DNA from 3 places in the Pengzhenrongella sp. genome. Region 3 is predicted to be linked to each of the others. Evidence: riboswitches for the same ligand, from Rfam matches in the RefSeq annotation. Region 3 holds a riboswitch; each other region holds the start of a gene.
What was found. Region 3 has a riboswitch for S-adenosylmethionine ahead of VIM26_RS19920 (LLM class flavin-dependent oxidoreductase). Riboswitches for the same ligand answer to the same signal wherever they lie in the genome.
Positions count from the first base shown of each region.

Region 1 (3,268 bases), on a different contig from region 3:
TCGGACCATGGGCATCTGGGAGAAGCCGCCCCAGTCGTTTCTCGATGCATTGCAGGTGGAGTTCGGGTTCGACCCGCCGCGGGAGCACGGCTGCGACACGGTGGAGTCGATCCGGCGCATGCGGGACGGTGGTGTCAAGGTGCTCGTCGCGCTCGGCGGCAACCTCGTGTCCGCTGTGTCGGACACGACTGTTGCGGAGGCCGCGATCCGCAGCACGCGGCTGAGCGTGCAGATCTCCACCAAGCTCAATCGGTCGCACGCGGTGACCGGTGAACAGGCGTTGATCCTGCCGACGATGGGCCGCACCGAGATCGACGTCCAGGCCAGCGGTCCGCAGTTCGTGACGGTCGAGGACACGGTCTGCGCTGTGCACGCGTCGAGCGGGAGGCTGCAGCCCGCCTCACCGTTGCTGATTTCTGAGGTCGCCATCGTCAGCCGCATGGCCGCCGCGACGCTGGGCGCGAAGGTCGCGGTGGACTGGGCGGCTTTCGAACGCGACTACGACGCCGTCCGCGACCACATCGCGCGAACCGTGCCGGGTCACGAGGACTACAACCGCCGAGTGCGCCAGGAAGGGGGGTTCGTCCTTGCGCACGGGCCGCGCGACGAGCGGAGGTTCCCTACGAAGAGTGGCAAGGCCATGCTCTCCGTCAACGAGCTCGAGACCACTTATGCGCCGCCGGGCCGGCTGCTGCTGCAGACGCTGCGGTCCCACGACCAGTTCAACACGACGATCTACAGCCTCAACGACCGTTATCGCGGGGTCCACAACGGGCGCAGGGTCGTGTTCGTGAACCCGGACGACCTGGCCGAACTGGGCGTCGAGGACGGCGCGTGCGTCGACCTGCACAGCGAGTGGCCCGACGGCGTCGAGCGCGTCGTCGAGCAGTTCCGGGTCGTCTCCTACCCGACGGCACATGGCTGCGCGGCGGCGTACTTCCCGGAAGCGAACGGGCTGGTGCCGCTCGACAGCACGGCCGAGCGCAGCAACACCCCGACGTCGAAAGCCGTGGTCGTGCGGCTGGAGCCGGCCCGCGTGCACACTCTGGCTGCTGGACGCGCGGTCACGTCGCGCTGATCGGGCGCGCCGAGATCTTCAGACGCGACGCTACTGCGCAGGGTGATCCACCCGCCATCGAGCGTGTCGATGTAGCCGGGTGCAAGGCACATGCACCCTCATCTACTCAGGCACGCCCCCTTCGACCAGTCGCGAGGCCCCGGGAGGAGCCGGCGGGCTGCTTCCCAGGGTGTCGCGCCGGGCTGACGGCGCTGAAAGTACCCAGACCTGCTCACTGAAATTCCCCACCCCGCCCGACTACGATCACTTCTAGGTCAAGAGAGGCAGCGCTAAGCCCCTGAGCTAGCTGCCCGGCAACCCGGCTTCGCCTGGGTGCCCCTGAGGGAAGACCCGGCCCAAACGCACGTGTCGGCAAGCGCGGATCACCGGGCGACAGCCGCGGGGTCCCTTGAGTTCGGGGAGTGCCGTCATGTCCAAGAAGATCGATCCGAGGTCGTCGGGTCAGCTGCCCATCCCCGACCTGCACCGTTTGGGCTGCACCGCCTACATTGCCGGGCACAACGTCCACTGGATCCAGGCGCTGCACACGTCGGACAAATCCGAGGTGTCCGCGCAATCGTGGCGCGGACAGCTAGTCACCGTGGACGGTGAGGTGCTAACGGTCCGCAAGCCAGAGGACCACCTCATCCGTTTCCGGAACCACGACCCTGCCCGGCTGGTCGCTGTCCTCGAGCGCACTGGTGTAGACGTGCTCATCAACGACCAGTACGCCATCTTGCGGGTTGGCTCGTTCTGCTTCTCGATCAAGGCCGACAGCGGGGAGCCGCTCGGACCGTGCCCGATCGATCAGCTGCCGCCGAATCTGACAGCTGAGCAGATCGTGGCGCGTGTTCGCACGCACGGTGGCTTCAGCCTCGATCCACGTGATGAAGTTGGTCTCGCGGGCTGATCGAGAACGACGAATGCCATTCTGAACTGGGGCGATGGCACTCACTTAGGGTTCCAACGCACCATTGGGACCCCAAATCGCCCGGGCGGTGACCTTGGCGTAGGACCGGGCTCGCTCAGCACGCTGGGTGCCCAGCCGCGCGGGGCTCATCAACGCGCGGTGCCGCACGTGGTCGTTCATCGCCGCGGCCGCCGAGCGGGCGAGTTCATCTCATACCGGGCGGCGTGCTCACGCAGGTACTCGCGCAGGTAGGGAATGGTGAAGTCCACGTAGCCTCGCCCGGCCGCCTCGATGATCCCGGCATCGATGAGGCGGCTCCGGTACACGCTTGCGTAGTACGCGCTCTCACCCATCCGCTCAGCGACTGTCCCGGTGTGCGAACACCCAGAGTCGTGCGACATCGCCAGCAGGTACGTCCGGTCGACCGCAGACAGGTCGCCCAGCGCGGTCTCGTGCACGGTGCTGCCCAGGCGTTTGCGGGCGGCGGGGATGCCCTGGTGGACAGCATCGAGGTCAACGGGGACGTTCTCGCCCGCCAAGGTCCGATAGGGAGGTGGTTTCGGGTGTCGCATCTGTGACCGGCACGCCGCGGGCAGGCGGGTACGTGCGACGTTGGTCACGGCTGCATGACTACCCGGGCCGGCTCCTGAGTGGCTCGGATCGCGGCTGCCCGTGATCCCGCGGTTGTTGACGCCGCGGGTTCAGCTCTCAGGGCGGCGCCAATCGGGCTGTCTGCCGCGGCGGCAGGGCAAGCCAGGGCCGCCGCGGACGCCATCGGCCTCGCCGCTCGCGACGGCTCCACTGAACCGCACGACAAGGCTCTGCCCAACCCGGCGAGAGAAGTGTCCAGATTTCGGCCGCCGTGAGATGCTCAGCTTCCTCCGTCGTCGACGGGCAGTTCCGATCGGATCGGGCCATAGTGTGTCGAACTGGTCTCGGTCAGCGGGCGCCACAGAGCCCGCTAGGGAGAACTCGATGCACTTGCGTCTACACATTCATCTTGCATCAACTGCCCTCATCGCGTTCGTCGGTGCCTTCACGGCCCCGGCAACGGCTGCGACAAGCCCTCAGGATCCCGTGGTGGTCCCTGGTGATTTGGACGGCGCGAGGGCCTTCAGCTTCGGCGTTGGTTCAGATGGGGTGCTGAACGTCGGAAAGACTCTCAATAGCGTTTGAAATTGATCGCTGTGTTCGCTCCTAATAACGCGGAGGGCCACGATGGCTGAAGACGCTCGCCGAACGCAGGACAATGATGGGCGTCGCCGCGTGGGCCCGGGCGGCAGAAAAGATGTTCGCGATTT
Region 1 is NZ_DATCNW010000017.1:6,218-9,485, forward strand. Features, by position in the region: gene VIM26_RS00820 (FdhF/YdeP family oxidoreductase) at 1-1,078, shown strand, start outside; SAM riboswitch class IV at 1,331-1,442, shown strand; gene VIM26_RS00825 (hypothetical protein) at 1,488-1,967, shown strand; gene VIM26_RS00830 (hypothetical protein) at 2,144-2,506, opposite strand; gene VIM26_RS00835 (hypothetical protein) at 3,186-3,268, shown strand, end outside.
Region 1: it holds a riboswitch for S-adenosylmethionine, as region 3 does, so the genes downstream of both, VIM26_RS00825 (hypothetical protein) here and VIM26_RS19920 (LLM class flavin-dependent oxidoreductase) in region 3, are expected to answer to the same signal.

Region 2 (3,268 bases), on a different contig from region 3:
CGCCGGGCCGCCCGGTCGCGCGCGTGCGAACCACCAGGCCGGCCTCCGCGAAGGTCACCAGCAGGGTGTCCAGCCGGTCGAGCCCGGGCGCGGGCTCGGTCCCGGTTTCTCGGTCGCCGTCGCCGTCGCCCGTCGAGCGCAGGACGTGCAGCACGGCTCCGAGCTCGTCGAGCACGGTCCGGGCGGCCTCCTGGACATGCCCGAGCGACGCGTCCACCGTGGCCGCGTCGCGGCCGACGGCCCGGCGCGCAAGGCCCGCGTGGATGTTGATCACCGCGATGTGGTGCGCGACGACGTCGTGCAGCTCGCGCGCGATCCGCACCCGCTCCTCGACGACCCTGGTGCGCGCCTCCTGCTCGCGGGTCTCGTCCGCGCGCCGGATCCGTTCGGCGAGCTCGGTGACGTAGGCCCGCTGGGCGCGCGCCGCGATCCCGATAGCGAACGCGAGCGCCGTCCAGACCACCACGATCAGAGTGCGTGCCTCGGAGATCGGCCCGGTGGCGTTCGTCCGGGCCACCGCGAAGAGCACGAGCGCGCTGACGACCGCGGCGACCGCGGCGACGCGACGCGGTCGGTGGATCGCCACGGAGAACACCGCGATCTGGCTCGCGACCATCATCGACGGGGTCGCCCCGTCGACCACGAGGGCTGCCGTGACCCCCAGCAGCGTCACGGCGAGCACCGGCAGGGGCCAGCGCGCGCGGAAGAGCAGCGCCCCGCCGACGACGGCCGCGAGCGCGAGGGTGCCGAGCGCCGGTCCCGCCGGGATGTGCTCGTGCCAGATGGCGCCGAGCGCGAGGGCCAGCACGCAGGCGCCGACGGCGACGTCGACCACCCGGCGAGCCCGACGGCGCGCGACCTGGTGGTCGAGCCACGGGTGCACCCCGAGCGGATCGACGTCGGCGGCGCTCGCCGGGTTCCACACGCCGGCTACCCCGTTCCCGATCCGACGGTGTCGAGGTCGAACTGGAGGTCGAGCGCCCCGAGCGGCTCGACACCGTCCGTGCTCGGTTCCGAGGTCGCGACCCCGAGCCACCGGGTCCAGCGCCGCCCCCAGGTCCGGCGCTCGACGAAACCTGCGGCCTGCGCCGCTGCGCGCTCGGGATCGGAGTCGGCCAGCACCATCACCGGGCCGGGCGCCGGATCGGGCTGTGCGGCGGTCCACGCCAGCGCAGCCAGGAGCAACGCGGGATCACCGGTCCGGTGCGCCGAGGCCTGCGAGATCTCGAGCAGCAGCCAGCTCGGCTCGCCGAGCCGGAGCTCGCAGAGCAGTGCCCGGCCCAGCAGCGCCTCGGCTCCACCCGGCGCCGACCCGCCGAGCTGGGAGGCGATGTTGCGCAGCACGGCCGGCGGCGGCGGCAGCTGCCCGGCCGGGATGGCCGTCACGGCCCCCACGATCGACCCGTCGTCGAGCTGCTCGACCCACAGCGCGCCATACTCGAACGCGACGTGCGTCAGGAGCAACCGTGCGGTCCGCGTCAGCACCTCCGGCTCCACACCGGGCGGCTGTTGTCCCTCCCGGGTGATCCGCGCGATCGCCGGGACATCCGCAAGACCCGCGATGCGGATGGAGTTCACCATGACACCAGTCTCCCCCGCCGCCCGACACCCCGTCGTCGCCCGTCAGTGGGAAGCGACGTACCGCGCCTGCAGTACGGCACGATGAGTTCGTGCAAAAGACACTCGCCCTCGCGCTCGGAACGGTCCTCGTCCTCATGGGTGTCGTGTTCACACTGCAGGGTCTCGGCTACCTCGCCGGGAGCGCGATGACCGGGGTGACGACCTGGGCGATCGTCGGGCCGATCCTCGTCGTCGTCGGCCTGGTGCTCCTCGTACGGGCCGGACGGCGGCGCCCGCCCGGCTGACCGGACGCAGCGTCGTCAGGCGGCTGCGGGCCACCCGGGCACCCCTCGTCCAGCATTCGAGAAGTTCTGTCCGAACGTTGGCCAACCGGCGCGGGCTGACGGATGCTCGGTGCAGGTCATGAGCGCCAGCGCACAGCCCCGGCTTGCTGGCCGGCAACCCTTCGTCCGCGACGGGGTGCCCCGGGTGACGACCTGGTCCGGGTCGGTCGACCCGGGCAAGCGCGGGGTGCACCAAGGCCCCATGGGATTGTCGGAGGACCGTCGTGGCTGCACCGCTCGACCTCGCGGGATCCGGGCTGGTCACGCTCGCGCCCGCCGCCGGGCCCGGGCTCGCCGTGCGCGCGTGCCTGGTCGTCGCCCTGCTGGTGGCCGCGAGCGCGGTCTGGTGGGTGGCTCGCCGCCGCGCCGCCCGGTTCCGGTCGCTGCCGAGCGGGCTGGCCGGCGCCGCGGGCCTGACCAGCGCGGACCTGGGCCACGAACTGGGTGCGCGGGCGACGTTCGTGCAGTTCTCCGCCGCGACGTGCAGCACGTGTCCGCAGGTCAGCCGGGCACTGACCGAGCTGGCGGCCGGTGAGCCCGGGGTCGTGCACGTCAACCTGGCGTCCGAGGACCACATGGACCTCGTGCGGCGCTTCTCCGTCTACCGCACGCCGACCGTGCTGGTCGTCGACGCGGTCGGCACCGTCCGGTCCCGCACCTCCGGCCCGCTCACACCCGCTCGGGCCGTCGCCGCGCTGCGGCACGTCACGCACGGCCCGCCCAAGATCGCGGATTCCCCCAGGAGCATCGATGTCTGACTCGCCGAGCACGCACCTGCCGTCCACCCCGCGCGGGACGCCGTCGGGCATCGACCCGCGCGGCCCGAGGTTCGGGGCGGGCGTGACCGCGACCCTGCTGGTCCTGGTGCTGCTGCTCGGCGGCGGAACCGCGGCCACCGCGCTGCTCGCGGTGGTGGCGCTGCTGTTCGCGCTCGGGGTGGCCCGCGGCGTCGCGGGCACCGTGCAGGGCCTCGCCTACCGGACCTGGATCCGCCCGCGCCTCGGGCCGCCGACCGAGCTCGAGGACCCGCGTCCCCCGCGGTTCGCCCAGCTGGTCGGTCTGATCGTCGTTGGCGTCGGGCTGATCCTGGCCGCCGCCGGGGTTCCGTTCGCGGTGCCGATCAGCGCCGCGGTGGCACTGGTGGCCGCGTTCCTCAACGCGGCCTTCGGGCTGTGCCTCGGCTGCGAGATGTACCTGCTGCTCCAGCGTTGGAGGCCGCAGCACTGAGCCGGATCCTGGGCACCTCACCTCCCCAGGCCGACGGCGGCGATATCCTCGCCCACGTGGGCCCGCACAGGCGCGGCGCCCGCTGTGCTCATCAGCGTCGTCACCAACCCGGGGGAACTCACCATGTCGATCTTTGA
Region 2 is NZ_DATCNW010000275.1:15,029-18,296, reverse strand. Features, by position in the region: gene VIM26_RS16050 (sensor histidine kinase) at 1-925, opposite strand, end outside; gene VIM26_RS16045 (hypothetical protein) at 931-1,581, opposite strand; gene VIM26_RS16040 (hypothetical protein) at 1,671-1,865, shown strand; SAM riboswitch class IV at 1,980-2,093, shown strand; gene VIM26_RS16035 (thioredoxin family protein) at 2,129-2,662, shown strand; gene VIM26_RS16030 (DUF4395 domain-containing protein) at 2,655-3,131, shown strand; gene VIM26_RS16025 (hypothetical protein) at 3,255-3,268, shown strand, end outside.
Region 2: it holds a riboswitch for S-adenosylmethionine, as region 3 does, so the genes downstream of both, VIM26_RS16035 (thioredoxin family protein) here and VIM26_RS19920 (LLM class flavin-dependent oxidoreductase) in region 3, are expected to answer to the same signal.

Region 3 (3,268 bases):
TGGATGCGCAGCGCAGTGGCGACGACCTCGTAGTCGCGGACGAAGTCCGCGGAGCTCTTCGCGCCCACCACGACGCTCATGCTCGTGGCGGCCGTCTCGCCCTTGTAAGCCTGCCGAGCCAGCTGCCCGACGGCGAGGTCGGCTTTCGCCCCGCGCGAATCATCGGCGCCGATCGTCGAGCTGATCGCCGCCTCCTGGGCTTTCGCGTCCTTGAGCCGCGCGGCGTCCAGGATCGCCTCGCGCTGGGCGCCTTCGAGCTCGGCCTTCGCCGCTGCGAGCTCCGCCCGTGCGACCGGCAGGCGCACCTGGGTGGCCCGCAGGTCGCGCGACGCATGCGCGAGGGCGGTCGTCAGCCCCGCGATCGACGCCGCGATCGCGTCCGCGGCATGCGCTGCGTGGGCCGCCCTGGCCTCCGCGGCCCGGCGCGCCGGGCCGTAGTCGTCGGCGGACGCCGGGCCGGCGAGCGTGATCAGCATGGCGAGCACCACGAGCCCGGCGGTGAGCGAGGATCCGACGGTGGCTACGGCCGAGCGGCCAAGTGATCGCGCCGCGCGTGGCTTGGTCATCGGCTCGAACCTTCCGCTCGCTTCACGTCGTGGTCACGCTGCTGGGTAGATGGGGTCGAGCGGCCGATCCTGCCATACCCAACCTGAGCCGCCGCTGAGGACCCGGAGTTCCCACATCGTGGGCACATTCAGGTATTCATTGACTCGGGCCACCCCCGGGCCTAACGTCCCGACCACTGCAGTCAAGAGCGCCAGCAGATAGCCCCGGCTCGCTGGCCGGCAACCCACTTCTCGCAAGAGCGCTGTGGGTGCTTCTTGACTCGGCCCCGCAAGGGGCAACGCGCGAGGTCGACCAGGTGTCGACGAAGGAGACCGACCATGGCACGGACAACGAGGCGCGACCTGCCGTCGCGCACCGCGTGGTCCTTGCCGTGCCCAGCCACGGGCGCGCTGCTGCGCTCGTGTCTGTGTCCGTGTTGTTGAACCGGTGACCGCAGGCCGCGCAGGCCGCCGCCGCTCTCCCCTTCAGGGCTCTGCCCGCTCTGCCCTCGCACGCCGATCCCGGCCCGCGAGCGCCGGACGGCTGTGCGACGCCCTCCCGCCCCGACGCGCGAACCCGAGCCGCGGAGCCCGTACCGCCCGCTGCGCTCACGCGCCCCGCCTTGCCCTGCGAAAGCGATGACCCCATGCCGAAGGCCTCCCCGTCCCGTCCGCTGCACCTCGGTGTCGACCTGTCCGACGCCGGCGCCCATCCGGCGGTCGGGCGCACCCAGGGCACCAGCGGCCAGCGCCCCTTCGACCCCGAGCGCCTCGCCGCCCTCGTGGCGACCGCGCAGCGCGGCGTGCTCGACTTCGTGCTGTTCGACGACGCGTTCTCGCTCCAGCCCCGCAACGGGACCCGTCCAGGTCGCCTCGATGCGGCGCTGATCTCGGCCCGGGTGGCACCGCCGTCGTCCGGCATCGGCATCGTCGCGACGATCGACACGATCCACACCGAGCCGTTCCACGTCTCCAAGGCGATCGCGACGATCGACACCGTCAGCCGGGGCCGCGCCGCCTGGCAGGTGGGCGTCTCGACGTCCGAGGCGGAGGCGGGCCACTTCGGACGGCGACCCGCCGCAGGGGAGGCCGCGGCCCTCGCCGAGGCCGACGAGGCGATCGAGGCAGTCACCCGGCTGTGGGACAGCTGGGAGGACGACGCCGAGATCCGCGACGTCCCCTCCGGGCGGTTCGTGGACCGCGGGAAGCTGCACTACGTCGACTTCGACGGGGTGCACTTCGCCGTCAAGGGACCGTCCACCGCGCCGCGTCCGCCGCAGGGCCAGCCGCTCGTCGTCGTGCGGGCCGGCTCCGAGCCGGAGCTCCGGCTCGCGGGGCGGCGCGCCGACGTCGTCCGGATCCGCGCGACCGACCTGGACGTCGCCGGTCAGGCCGCCGCAGACGTCCGCCGGGAGGCCGCGCGGTGGGGACGCGATCCCGCCGAGCTGCGGATCCTGCTCGACGTCTACGCCATCATCGGGCCCGACCCCGCGGCGTCGGCCGAGCGTCGCTCGCTGCTCGAGAACCTCGACGGCGCGTCCGTGGACACCGGCTCGCTCGTGCACGTCGGGACGCCCGAGGATCTGGCGCGGGTGCTGCGCGAGGGTGTCGCCGCCGGCGCCGTCGACGGGTACACGGTGCGCCCGGCCTCGCTCGAGACCGACCTGCACGGCCTGGTGGACGGCGTGATCCCGTTCCTCCAGCATGCCGGCGCGTTCCGGCGCGCGTACCCGGGCGCGACGCTGCGCGACACGCTGGGCTTACCCCGCCCCGCGAACCGCTACGCGGCGATCGCCTGAGGACCGCGGCGATGACCACGAGCACCTCGCGCCCGCGCAAGCAGATCCACCTCGGCGCCCACTTCCCGGGCGTCAACGACACGACCGTCTGGAGCGACCCCCGCTCGGCCAGCCGGATCGAGTTCAGCTCGTTCGAGCACCTCGCGCGGCACGCGGAGGCGGCCAAGCTCGACTTCCTGTTCCTGGCCGAGGGCCTGCGGCTGCGCGAGCACAAGGGCCAGATCTACGACCTGGACGTCGTCGGGCGTCCCGACACGCTGCCCCTGCTCGCGGCTGTCGCCGCGAGCCCCCTGCTCGCCGCGGAGCAGTTCGGCACCATCGCAGCGCTGCACCGCGGGCGCGTCGACCTGGGCGTGGGCCGCGCGTGGACGCCGCCGTCGGCCCCGCCCGACGACGGCGCCCCGCTCCCCGGACCGGCTCCACACGATCCGGGCGCGCTCCGCGTCCCCGCCGCACCACCCGGCCTGGGCTCCGACCCGGCTCGACTTGAGCGGCTCAAGGCCCAACAACGGGTCATCGGCGCCGCGCGCTCGCCGGCCTCGCTGCGCGCGGAGCTCGAGCAGATCCTCGCGCTGCGCTCCGGCGAGCTCGTGGACGACACCGGCTACACCAGCCCGGCCGTCGAGGGTGCGGACTTCGAGCTCTGGGTGCTCGCCTCCTCCGGGGGCGAGAGCGCGCGGACGGCGGCCGAGCTCGGGCTGCCGCTCGCGGCGAACTACTACGTCAGCCCTGCGACAGTGCTCGAGACCGTCGCCGCCTACCGGCGCTCGTTCCGGCCCGGCGTCCTCGATCAGCCGTACGTGATCGTGTCGGCCGCCACCGGCGCGGACGAGCTGATCGTGACGAGCATCGCGCACGACCCCCGGGACGCGCTGCGTTCGTTCGAGCTCCTCGCGCAGGTGTGGTTCGACGTGGTCCCGGTCG
Region 3 is NZ_DATCNW010000346.1:15,337-18,604, reverse strand. Features, by position in the region: gene VIM26_RS19925 (hypothetical protein) at 1-566, opposite strand, end outside; SAM riboswitch class IV at 747-855, shown strand; gene VIM26_RS19920 (LLM class flavin-dependent oxidoreductase) at 1,193-2,344, shown strand; gene VIM26_RS19915 (hypothetical protein) at 2,356-3,268, shown strand, end outside.